3 linked regions of the Dinghuibacter silviterrae genome follow. The protein of the gene in region 2 binds, or shares a complex with, the protein of the main gene of each other region. Links are inferred from orthologs where the notes say so. Each region holds a gene or a part of one and is shown on either strand. Other genes may lie near its edges.

Region 1 (3,108 bases), on a different replicon or contig from region 2:
GAATACGATTTCTGCACGCAGGTGATGTCGATCGCCGGGTTCAAGACTAGCGCTGGCTCGCGATGAGCAGGTTCAGGTCGGTGTACTTGAGGTCAAACCTTTGGCTGAGATGAAAATTCGTCAGCGACCCCTTGAACAGATAAATCCCGCTGCGGATCGACACCTTGTGCCAGACGAGGCTTTCGAATCCCCCGCTCTCCGCCGCTTCCAATAACAAGGGCATGAGGACGTTGGAAATCGCCTGGCTGGCCGTACGGGCAAAGCCGGACGGGATATTGGGGACGCAATAGTGGATGACCCCGTGTTTGATAAAGATCGGGCTTTCCAGGGAAGTGATCTCGGAGGTTTCGAAACAGCCGCCGCGGTCGATGCTCACGTCGACGACGACACTGCCCTGGCGCATCTGCGAGACCATTTCCTCGGTGACGACGATGGGCGTCCTGCCCCCACCGGAGGACAACGCCCCTACCGCCACGTCGCAGGTTTTGAGCTGTTTGGCAAGGATTTTTGGTTCGATCACGGAGGTAAAAAGCCGGGACCCGATATTGTTCTGCAGCCGTTTGAGGCGGTAGATGCTGTTGTCAAAAATCTTTACGCTGCTTCCCATGGCCATGGCCGTACGGGCCGCAAATTCCCCTACGATGCCCGCGCCTAAGATGATGACCTTTGTCGGCGGGATACCGGAAATCCCTCCCAAGAGCACGCCCTTGCCGTTGTTGGCATTGCTGAGGTACTGCCCGGCGATGAGCATCACGGCACTCCCGGCGATCTCGCTCATGGAGCGGACAATGGGATAGTTGCCGGAGTCGTCTTTGAGGTTCTCGAAAGAAAGGGCGGTGATGCGTTTGGCCATCATCTTTTCGAGGATCTCACACTTCATGACGGCCAGGTGGATGGGAGAAATGATGACCTGGCCGGCTTTGAGGCATTCCAGTTCGGGTTCGCCGACGGGGGCGCTTTTGATGAGCACGTCGCTTTGATAAACTTCCTTTTTGTCATACGCGATCTTCGCCCCCGCGTCGCTGTATTCCATGTCGGAATAGTGGGCGCCTTCGGCAGCCTTGTATTCCATGACGACCTTGTGTCCGTTGGACACCAGGACGCTCACGGCCTCCGGTGTCAGGGGAACACGGTTTTCATTGAACCAGTTTTCCTTGGGTATACCAATATGCAAGGAGGTTCCCTTGGGTTTGACGTCCAGGGTTTCCTCCAGGGTTTCGTAGGTGAATGAAGTCGCCAAAAAGGGCTTCTTGACAGGCATAGTCGTGCAACGATTAAATGGGATGGTAAATATACAAAATGCGCGTCAGACCTTCAACCGCCGTGTTTCGGGGTCCACCACCTCCAGCCAGGCGTGGACGGTTCCCTCCGGGAGCAGGCCGGGCGCCCGCTCCGGCCACTCCACCAAACACGTCTTCCCCGAATACAGGTATTCCTCCATCCCCGCCTGTAACGCCTCTTCCTCCCCCTTTAACCGGTACCAGTCCATGTGATAGATCCCCTCACCTGCCCGGGTCCGGTATTCGTTGACCAGGGCAAAGGTCGGACTGGACACATGGCCATCCACCCCCAGGGCTTCGCAAAAGGCATGGGTGAACGTTGTCTTACCGGCCCCCATCTCGCCGTGCAGGGCGATGACGCAAGGCACGCCGACCGTGTCGAGTAAGCGGGAAGCCGCCTGGGGTAATTCCTCCAGGGAATAGACTATATCCATCCCACAAAGATGGTAACTTTATGCCGATGAACGTCACCGCCTTTATGATCGCCTTTGACGATCAATACCAGGAGCTTATCTTTCCCGTTGCCCCCCAGGAGCTGCGCGCCGGCGACCTGGTGTTGCTGAAAGCGGGTGAGGTCGTACCCGCGGATTGCAAGCTGCTCACGGGAGAGATCCTGGTCGGGGAAACCGTCCGGACCCCTCCCCAGGTCGTGGAAAAAGGGGGATTGATACAAAGCGGGACCGCCAAAGCCTATGTCTACGCCGCTTGATGTCCTGAAAACGTATTGGGGTTTCGAGGGCTTCCGCCCCCTCCAGGAGGAAGTCATCACACCGCTGCTGGAAGGCAAGGACGTCCTTGCCCTGCTGGCGACAGGGAGCGGCAAGTCTCTTTGTTACCAGGTACCGGCGCTTTGTTTGCCCGGTCTTTGCCTGGTCGTCAGTCCCCTGATCGCCCTCATGAAAGACCAGGTGGACGCCCTCCTGGAGAGGGGGATCCCGGCGGGCGCCCTCTACACGGGTATGACCTGGCAGGAAAGCGAAGCCCTTCTCCAGCGCGCCCTGAGGGGACAGATCAAGCTGTTGTACGTCTCCCCCGAACGCCTGGAAACCCAGGCGCTGGCCAGCTACCTGCCCGGTCTGGATATCCGCCTGGTGGCCGTCGACGAAGCGCACTGCGTATCGGAGTGGGGACACGACTTCAGACCGGCTTACCGCAGGATCGCCGACATCAGGGAAGCGCTCCCCGGTGTTCCTTTTCTCGCCCTGACCGCCACGGCTACGCCCGAGGTCAAGACGGATATTGTCCAACAACTGGAACTGCGGTTCGCCGAAATCATCGAAGGACCGCTGCTGCGGCCCCGGCTGTCGCTACAGGTGCGGTCTTCCGGAGACAAAACCGGGGAACTGTTGCGTTTCCTGTCCGCCACCCCCGGGACCGGCATCGTCTATTGCCGGAACCGCCGGACCACCGAAGACCTCGCGTCCTTTCTACGGTCGCGGGCGGTTAGCGCCGCCCCTTACCATGGCGGTATGGGCCCGGAAGCAAGGTCAGCCGCCCAGGACGACTGGATGTCGGGACACACAAGAATCATGGTCGCTACCAATGCTTTCGGGATGGGGATCGACAAACCCGACGTCCGCTGTGTCGCCCACTTCGATGCCCCGGATTGTATCGAAAATTATTACCAGGAAGCGGGCCGCGCGGGCAGGGATGGCCACCCGGCCGTGGCACTCCTGTTATATGGAGCCTCCGACCTGCGTACGCTCGAAGCCTTGCCGGGTCAGCGCTTTCCGCCGGAAGAAGCGGTCCGGGAGGTCTACCGGGACCTGGTACACTACCTGCAGATCCCCGCCGAAAGCGGAGACATGGAGTGGTACGACTTTTCACT
Region 2 (3,045 bases):
GATGCCCTGGGCGGTGTTTTCGCTCCGTTCCTGGATGGCCGTACCATAAAGGGTATTGAGCGCATTGAAGAGGAAGTGGGGATTGATCTGGGACTTTAAAAAATCCAGGTTGGCGTTGGACGTGCTCAGGGCGGAGGCCAACTGGTTCAAACGACCGGTTGTCTTGCGGCCGTACAGATAAAGTATCCAGGTCAGGGGGGTGACCAGGACAAGGATCCATATATACGTCACCACCAGCACCGCCCCGGGGTCAAAGGAAACCGACCCTATCGTCGCCTCGAACACCAGCACGACCGGCACGCACATGGCAAAAGAAAGAATCAGATACAACGCCCAATACTTCCACCAGGACAACCGCTTTTGCTCCCTATACGGGATCAGCCAGTTATAATTCAGGGCGTGGACCAAAAAGGCCAGGGGCAGGGCACAAAAAGCAACAAAAATCATAAAGTCAAGCGCATCCCGGCGCACAAAAAAGACCGCGGCTATGGCCGGTACCCATATAAAAAGAAAGGCCTGAAAATGCGTCATAAAGGACTGCGCCTTCAGGCTTCGTTTGCTCCGCGACATCAACGCCGGTATGACATAAACCCTGATCAGGATATACGCCGTTATCAGCGCCATAAATTGCAAGGCCATGATGAGTCCGCGGCTGAAAAAGGTCACCAGCCTGCCCGCCAGCCGTTCCGGCCCGGTATAATTCTCGCTATAGCCCGGGCTTCCCAGAAAGGTATTAAACGCAAACAACAACGTCATCGCTCCCAGGACGCCCAGCAGGAAGGTGATAAAAGCATCATTTCTTTTGGTTTCGAAAAAGCGCGGATACCCCAGGAACATCACCGCCAGGAATCCTCCATAATAGAACAACGCCGGGAGGATGTGGGGCAGGAAATAATTCATGACATAGTTAAACCGCAACCCGGAATTCCAAAATTCCCGCCGTACATCGGCCACCGACGCCTGGCCTGCCCCGTCCATCCAGGCCAGGGAAGCAGAAAGCGATACAGTGACGAGTAAGGTGGCCACCCAAAATTCCAGCTGTCGTAGGTTCATGCGGTAAACTTTCACACAATGTTACGGCGCCCGGCGGGGCCGGAAGTCATCATGTGACGAACCGGTGAAAAGATGTGACAAACCCGCCGGCTGGGTTATGCCCATTCCGCCCTTGCGCTCGGGCTGACCGAAAGGTCTGCAAACTGCCCCGCCTGATAGAGGTACCACGCCGTTTGGGCGATCATCCCGGCATTATCCGTACAATATTGAAAAGCAGGGATATACGTATTCCACCCCCGCCGCTCCCCCATTTCCTTCAGGGCCGTACGAAGGCCGCTGTTGGCGGATACGCCCCCGGCGATACACACCTCGCGGATGCCGGTTTCCTTGGCCGCCCGGCCGAGTTTGTGGAGAAGGATGGTGACGATACGGTGCTGGATAGACGCGCAAATGTCGTCCAGGTTTTTGCGGACGAAATCCGGGTCGGCACGCTTCCCGTCCTGGAGAAAATAAAGGATGGAGGTCTTCAGACCGCTGAAGCTAAAGTTCAGACCCGGGATCTGAGGCTCGGGGAAAGCAAACCGTTCGGGGTTCCCGGAGCGCGCGTGTTTGTCGATCAAAGGCCCCCCGGGATACGGCAGATCCAGGAGCTTGGCGCTTTTGTCAAAGGCCTCGCCTGCCGCGTCGTCCAGCGTCTCCCCCAACACCTCCATGTCCAGGGGCGACCGGCAAAGTACAATCTGAGTATGTCCCCCGCTGACCGTCAGGCAAAGGAAAGGGTAAGAAGGCGCCGGCTCCGCAATCAGGTTGGCCAACACATGGGCCTGCATGTGGTGCACCGCGATCAGGGGCTTGTCCAGGGCAAGCGCCAGCGATTTGGCAAAACAGCTCCCCACGAGCAATGAACCGATCAACCCCGGTGCCTGGGTAAAAGCAATGGCGTCCAGGTCGGTGACCGTAACGCCCGCCTGTTTGAGGGCAACGTCCACCACCGGGACGATGTGCTGCATGTGGGCCCGGCTCGCCAGCTCGGGGACTACCCCACCAAACTGCTCATGGACCGCCTGTCCCGCGATATAATTCGTAAGGATCTGTCCGTCCTTACAAACCGCTGCGCTGGTTTCATCACAGGAAGACTCGATGGCGAGGATGGTCGTACTCATGGCCGCAAAGGTACGCCATAGCAGCCATTAGCTGCGAATGGCCTTGACGGGGTCCATCCTGGCGGCGATGGACGCGGGGATGATGCCCGCGAGCATGCCGGTGAAGATGCAAAAGAGGACCGATCCGAGAAAGAGGCCGAAGGAAATGGAGACGGTAAAATGGACGACGCTGCTGAGTAAAAAGGTCAGGAGGAAAACGAGGATGAGCCCGATGACACCGCCGAGTACGCAAAGAAAGGCGGATTCCAGCAGGAATTCGAGGAGGATGGTCCGGCGTTTGGCACCGATGGCCTTTTTGAGGCCGATCATGGGGGTCCGTTCCCGGACGGTGACGAACATGATGTTGGCGACGCCGAAGATGCCGACGATAAAGGACAGGATGGTGATGGCAAAGCCCCCGAGCGTCATCCCGCCAAAAATGGAATTGAGTTCGCTGGTGCCGCTGGTGACGTCGTTGAGTGCGAAGTTGTCATCTTGTTTGGGGCTGAGTCGCCGGACGGCGCGCATGACGCCCCGGAGCTGGCCCTTGACCTCGTCGAGGGGGATGCCTTCTTTACCGCGGACGAGGATGGCCATGTCCTGGTTGTGGACGTTGGCGAACGAGGTGCAGAACTGGTAGGGAATGACAACGACGTTGTCAAAGTCCCATCCGCCGATGAGCGAGTTGCCTTGTTTCCGGATAACCCCCACGATCAGCACTTTGTGTCCCTTGATCTCTATGGTTTTGCCAACGGCGGTGGGGGGATCGTCAAACAATTTCTCAGCGGTGGTGTAGCCCATGACGGCCACCGGCGTCCCATACTGAAACTCGGAGGGGAGAATAAAACGCCCATAACCGACGTCGACGTTTTGAATGAGGTTGAACTCTTCAGTAACCCCGTACCAGTTG
Region 3 (3,133 bases), on a different replicon or contig from region 2:
AGGGCATAGTTGGTTGCTTTTTCTTCACCCAATGTGCTATGGGTGTGTGGGCCGAGGTTTTTACCGCAGCTGCTGCCCGGCCCGTGTGCGGGATAGATGATCACGCTGTCGGGCAAGGGGAGAACCTTTTCGGCAAGGGAATCGTACAGCATCCCGGCCAGCTCTTCTTTGGAAAGACTGCCGCTGCTGAGATCGGGACGGCCAACGTCACCGACAAACAGCGTATCCCCTGTAAAAAGCGCGTGCGGCGCGCCTTGCTCGTCCTTAAGAAGATAACAGGTAGATTCTATCGTATGACCAGGGGTATGAAGGACCTCCAGGCTGACATCGCCAATCCTGAATGTTTCTCCATCCGCGGCTTTGTAGATGGGGAAAGCCGTTTCCGTCCCGGGACCGTACACGATGGGTGCGCCTGTCTTACGCGACAGGTCGAGGTGGCCGCTGACAAAGTCGGCGTGGAAGTGCGTTTCGAGTATATACTTGATGGTGGCTCCCCTTTCTTCCGCCAGGTGGATATACATTTCCACGTCGCGGAGCGGGTCGATGACCAGGGCTTCCTTGTTACTTTCTATATAGTATGCGGCCTCACTAAGACAATTGGTATATAGCTGTTGTATAAACATAGATCCGTATTAAACTACAGAGGGAGTACCTTCATAGGAACTCCCTGCTGGCGTTGTAAAAGAATTTGAGACGTTTCGGATGGGGCGGGTTATCCAACCAGTTCTTCCACGAATTTCGAAATCTCTTCTACCCGTTTGGTATTGATCGTATACCAAATGAATTTGCCTTCCCTCTCGGTCATCACTATACCAGCTCTGCGAAGGATGGCCAGGTGTTGAGAAGCGACAGACTGTTCTAACCGGAGTTTGGTATAAATCTCGGTTACCGTCATCTTCTCGTGCTCGTCGATAAGGCGGACCACCTGTTGCCTGAGCTTATGATTCAAAGCACGCAATACCAACGCAGCTTTTTTAACGCTCAGCAAGTCGACCCGCACGGCACTTTCTTTTGCATGCTTACCATGCAACACCATTGCATAAGGAGTTTGAGTCTCTGCCATAATTCTACACTTTATCAAAATCGTTAATGCAAAGTTACACCATCATATATCAGGAAGGTGTAATTATTCTGTTAAACCAGGACGTACTGCAAAAATATTACATTTATCTGAAAAGTGAACTGTGCTTTGCAGCCTGCCTTTATTTGTTCTTGTGGAATTCTTTGAGGTACAGGGGTTCGAGGTAGGCAAGACCTGCCACCGCGCCCGCCTGGTAGCGGGCTTCAGCGATAGGGGAGAGGTCGGCGACCGAATGTTGTATCAACAAAAATCGTGCTTTGTTCGTGGAAAACTTTGGCTTCCATTTCAAGCTCCCATCGCCGCTGAAAATGAGATAGTTGTTTTTTATATAGGGGTCGAAGACCATGGGGTCGAGGATCATAGCCGTGGGCTCTAAAACGGCCTCGCCTATGGCGTCGTAGATCGCGGTGAAGACTTCATCGCGGCGGGCGTCGATCATGGGGCAGAAGAGGGGGGCGCCGGGGGCGGCCTCGTCGGCCGCAGCTTTTGAGGCCCCGCGGGGTGTGCCGTCGGCGGCCCCGGCTGCCGCGGCTTCCAACGCCCACGCCCTTCGGGCCGCGTGGGCCATGACTTCCAGGGTCACCACGGGGATGAGGGGTTTGCCCAGGGCATAGGCCAACCCCTTGGCACTGGAAAGGCCTACCCGCAAACCGGTATAGGAACCTGGGCCGATCGTAAGGGCGATGGCATCCAGGCTGGACAGCGGTATCCCGAGCTTCCCCGTGAGCGCGGCTATTGCCGGCTGCAGGAAAGAGGCGTGTTCCTTTTGCTCATCGTTGGCGATGGCGTCGAGGATCCGGCCGTCCCGGGATATACCCACGGAAGCATAGGGTGTGGCGGTATCTATATTAAGCAGTAAGGCCATGGGTTGATTCTTCCTTTAAACGGGGAGCGACGGTGTAGATGGGATTTTCGCGGGCGAGGGTTTCCAGGAGCGAGACGATGGAGGACAGGCCGATATGTCTTGCCCACTCAAACGGTCCGTAAGGATAATTGGTGCCGAGCCGCATGGCGGTATCGATCGCTTCTTTGGTACTTACCTCCTCACCAAGTGCCAGATAGGCTTCGTTGATGATCATGGAGACTACGCGTGCGGAAGGCATCCCGGGCTGGTCCGGCAGGAGCTCGGGGGTTTTGCCCCAGGCTGCGCAGAACGCACCGGCCTTTTCAGCCGCGGCCGGGTGGGCGACGAGCTCGGCCAGGGGTCTTTGTAGAAAGGTGTTCCAGGCGTTGATGCGGACGAAGCGATCGTCACTGGTGCGTAAAAGGCCCGGCACGTCGTTGACCAGGATGAGGGCCGCGGGGTATTGCGCCAGCGCCGGGGTGCGCGGGGGCGCGTAGTCGAGGTCGAGGACGAAGTCGGGTGGCGCGGCAGAGGCGAATGCCGCGGTTCTCGCGCTGTCGAACGCCGTTGCGCCGGGCGCCTCGACCCATGTCGCTTCTATGGCGGAGCCCTCAAAGATGTTCCCGAAAATTTCGCGCGTGGCGCGGGTGGCAAAGACGATTCCCTTCATTTGGGTCTTTCAATGTATTTTGCAAAGATATGAGCAAGAAGATAATTCAAACGGATAAGGCGCCCGCTCCCATCGGGCCGTACAGCCAGGCCGTACTGGCAGGGAACCTGTTGTTTGTTTCCGGGCAGGTGGCCCTTACTCCCGGAACCGGCGAGCTGGTGACCCAGGACATTGCCTCTGAAACGCACCAGGTCATGCACAATATCAAAGCGATCCTGAACGAGGCGGGGCTGGACTTCCAGCACGTCGTAAAGACATCGATCTTCCTTTCGGATATGGGGTTGTTCGGCGCGGTCAACGAGATCTACGGGAGCTATTTCAGCGGGGCTTACCCGGCTCGCGAGACGATGGCCGTAAAAACGTTGCCGAAGAACGTGAACGTCGAAATCACCGTGACCGCGATGGTCGGCGCATAAGTGCGCGCACCGCTGGGCCTGAAAGGTGCGCCCACGGCGTCTCGCGGCGCGGGCACACCCGGAGCGGGGTCCGGCGGCGCCGATCAGATCTTGATCTCTTCCTCGTTCCGGTCGAAGAAGTG

The links.
Region 1: the proteins of tsaD (region 2) and tsaE are in contact, whole or in part, in a crystal structure (PDB 6N9A), measured with the Thermotoga maritima proteins. The link is inferred for Dinghuibacter silviterrae from one-to-one orthologs. Residues at the interface, in WP_004082750.1 of Thermotoga maritima: Cys10, Asp11, Arg49, His50, Leu82, Gly84, Gly135, Gly136, Glu154, Thr155, Leu156, Asp157, Asp158, Ser159, Glu162, Asp165, Lys166, Arg169, Leu170, Tyr175, Lys213, Thr214, Leu217, Tyr218, Gln221, Arg222, Asn324; in WP_004082108.1 of Thermotoga maritima: Leu37, Gly38, Lys46, Lys57, Val59, Lys60, Ser61, Thr63, Phe64, Thr65, Leu66, Met67, Val69, Pro71, Tyr82, Arg83, Leu84, Asp86, Asp88, Phe89, Asp93, Ile128, Asp130, Glu131, Arg134.
Region 3: the proteins of tsaD (region 2) and tsaB are in contact, whole or in part, in a solved structure (PDB 4WQ4), measured with the Escherichia coli proteins. The link is inferred for Dinghuibacter silviterrae from one-to-one orthologs.

The regions. Positions count from the first base shown.
Region 1 is NZ_SODV01000001.1:1,331,926-1,335,033, reverse strand. Bases 11-2,964 are described here. They hold tsaE (tRNA (adenosine(37)-N6)-threonylcarbamoyltransferase complex ATPase subunit type 1 TsaE), read right to left. Parts: upstream 1,715-2,964; coding sequence 1,307-1,714; downstream 11-1,306. Other genes in these bases: EDB95_RS05905 (RecQ family ATP-dependent DNA helicase), read left to right, coding at 1,973-2,964; EDB95_RS05910 (P-type ATPase), read left to right, coding at 1,741-1,989; EDB95_RS05920 (alanine dehydrogenase), read right to left, coding at 47-1,261; EDB95_RS05925 (ABC transporter ATP-binding protein), read left to right, coding at 11-66. Outside these bases: more of EDB95_RS05925, read left to right, coding at 1-10; more of EDB95_RS05905, read left to right, coding at 2,965-3,108. UniProt on the Escherichia coli protein: Required for the formation of a threonylcarbamoyl group on adenosine at position 37 (t(6)A37) in tRNAs that read codons beginning with adenine.
Region 2 is NZ_SODV01000002.1:1,079,491-1,082,535, reverse strand. The notes cover bases 153-3,043. They hold tsaD (tRNA (adenosine(37)-N6)-threonylcarbamoyltransferase complex transferase subunit TsaD), read right to left. Parts: upstream 2,157-3,043; coding sequence 1,149-2,156; downstream 153-1,148. Other genes in these bases: EDB95_RS21720 (ABC transporter permease), read right to left, coding at 2,184-3,043; EDB95_RS21730 (sensor histidine kinase), read right to left, coding at 153-1,053. In the rest of the region: more of EDB95_RS21730, read right to left, coding at 1-152; more of EDB95_RS21720, read right to left, coding at 3,044-3,045.
Region 3 is NZ_SODV01000001.1:584,845-587,977, reverse strand. Bases 75-3,053 are described here. They hold tsaB (tRNA (adenosine(37)-N6)-threonylcarbamoyltransferase complex dimerization subunit type 1 TsaB), read right to left. Parts: upstream 1,947-3,053; coding sequence 1,203-1,946; downstream 75-1,202. Other genes in these bases: EDB95_RS02555 (RidA family protein), read left to right, coding at 2,625-3,011; EDB95_RS02560 (3-hydroxyacyl-CoA dehydrogenase family protein), read right to left, coding at 1,930-2,595; EDB95_RS02570 (ArsR/SmtB family transcription factor), read right to left, coding at 713-1,063; EDB95_RS02575 (MBL fold metallo-hydrolase), read right to left, coding at 75-623. In the rest of the region: more of EDB95_RS02575, read right to left, coding at 1-74; EDB95_RS02550 (Rne/Rng family ribonuclease), read right to left, coding at 3,095-3,133. UniProt on the Escherichia coli protein: Required for the formation of a threonylcarbamoyl group on adenosine at position 37 (t(6)A37) in tRNAs that read codons beginning with adenine.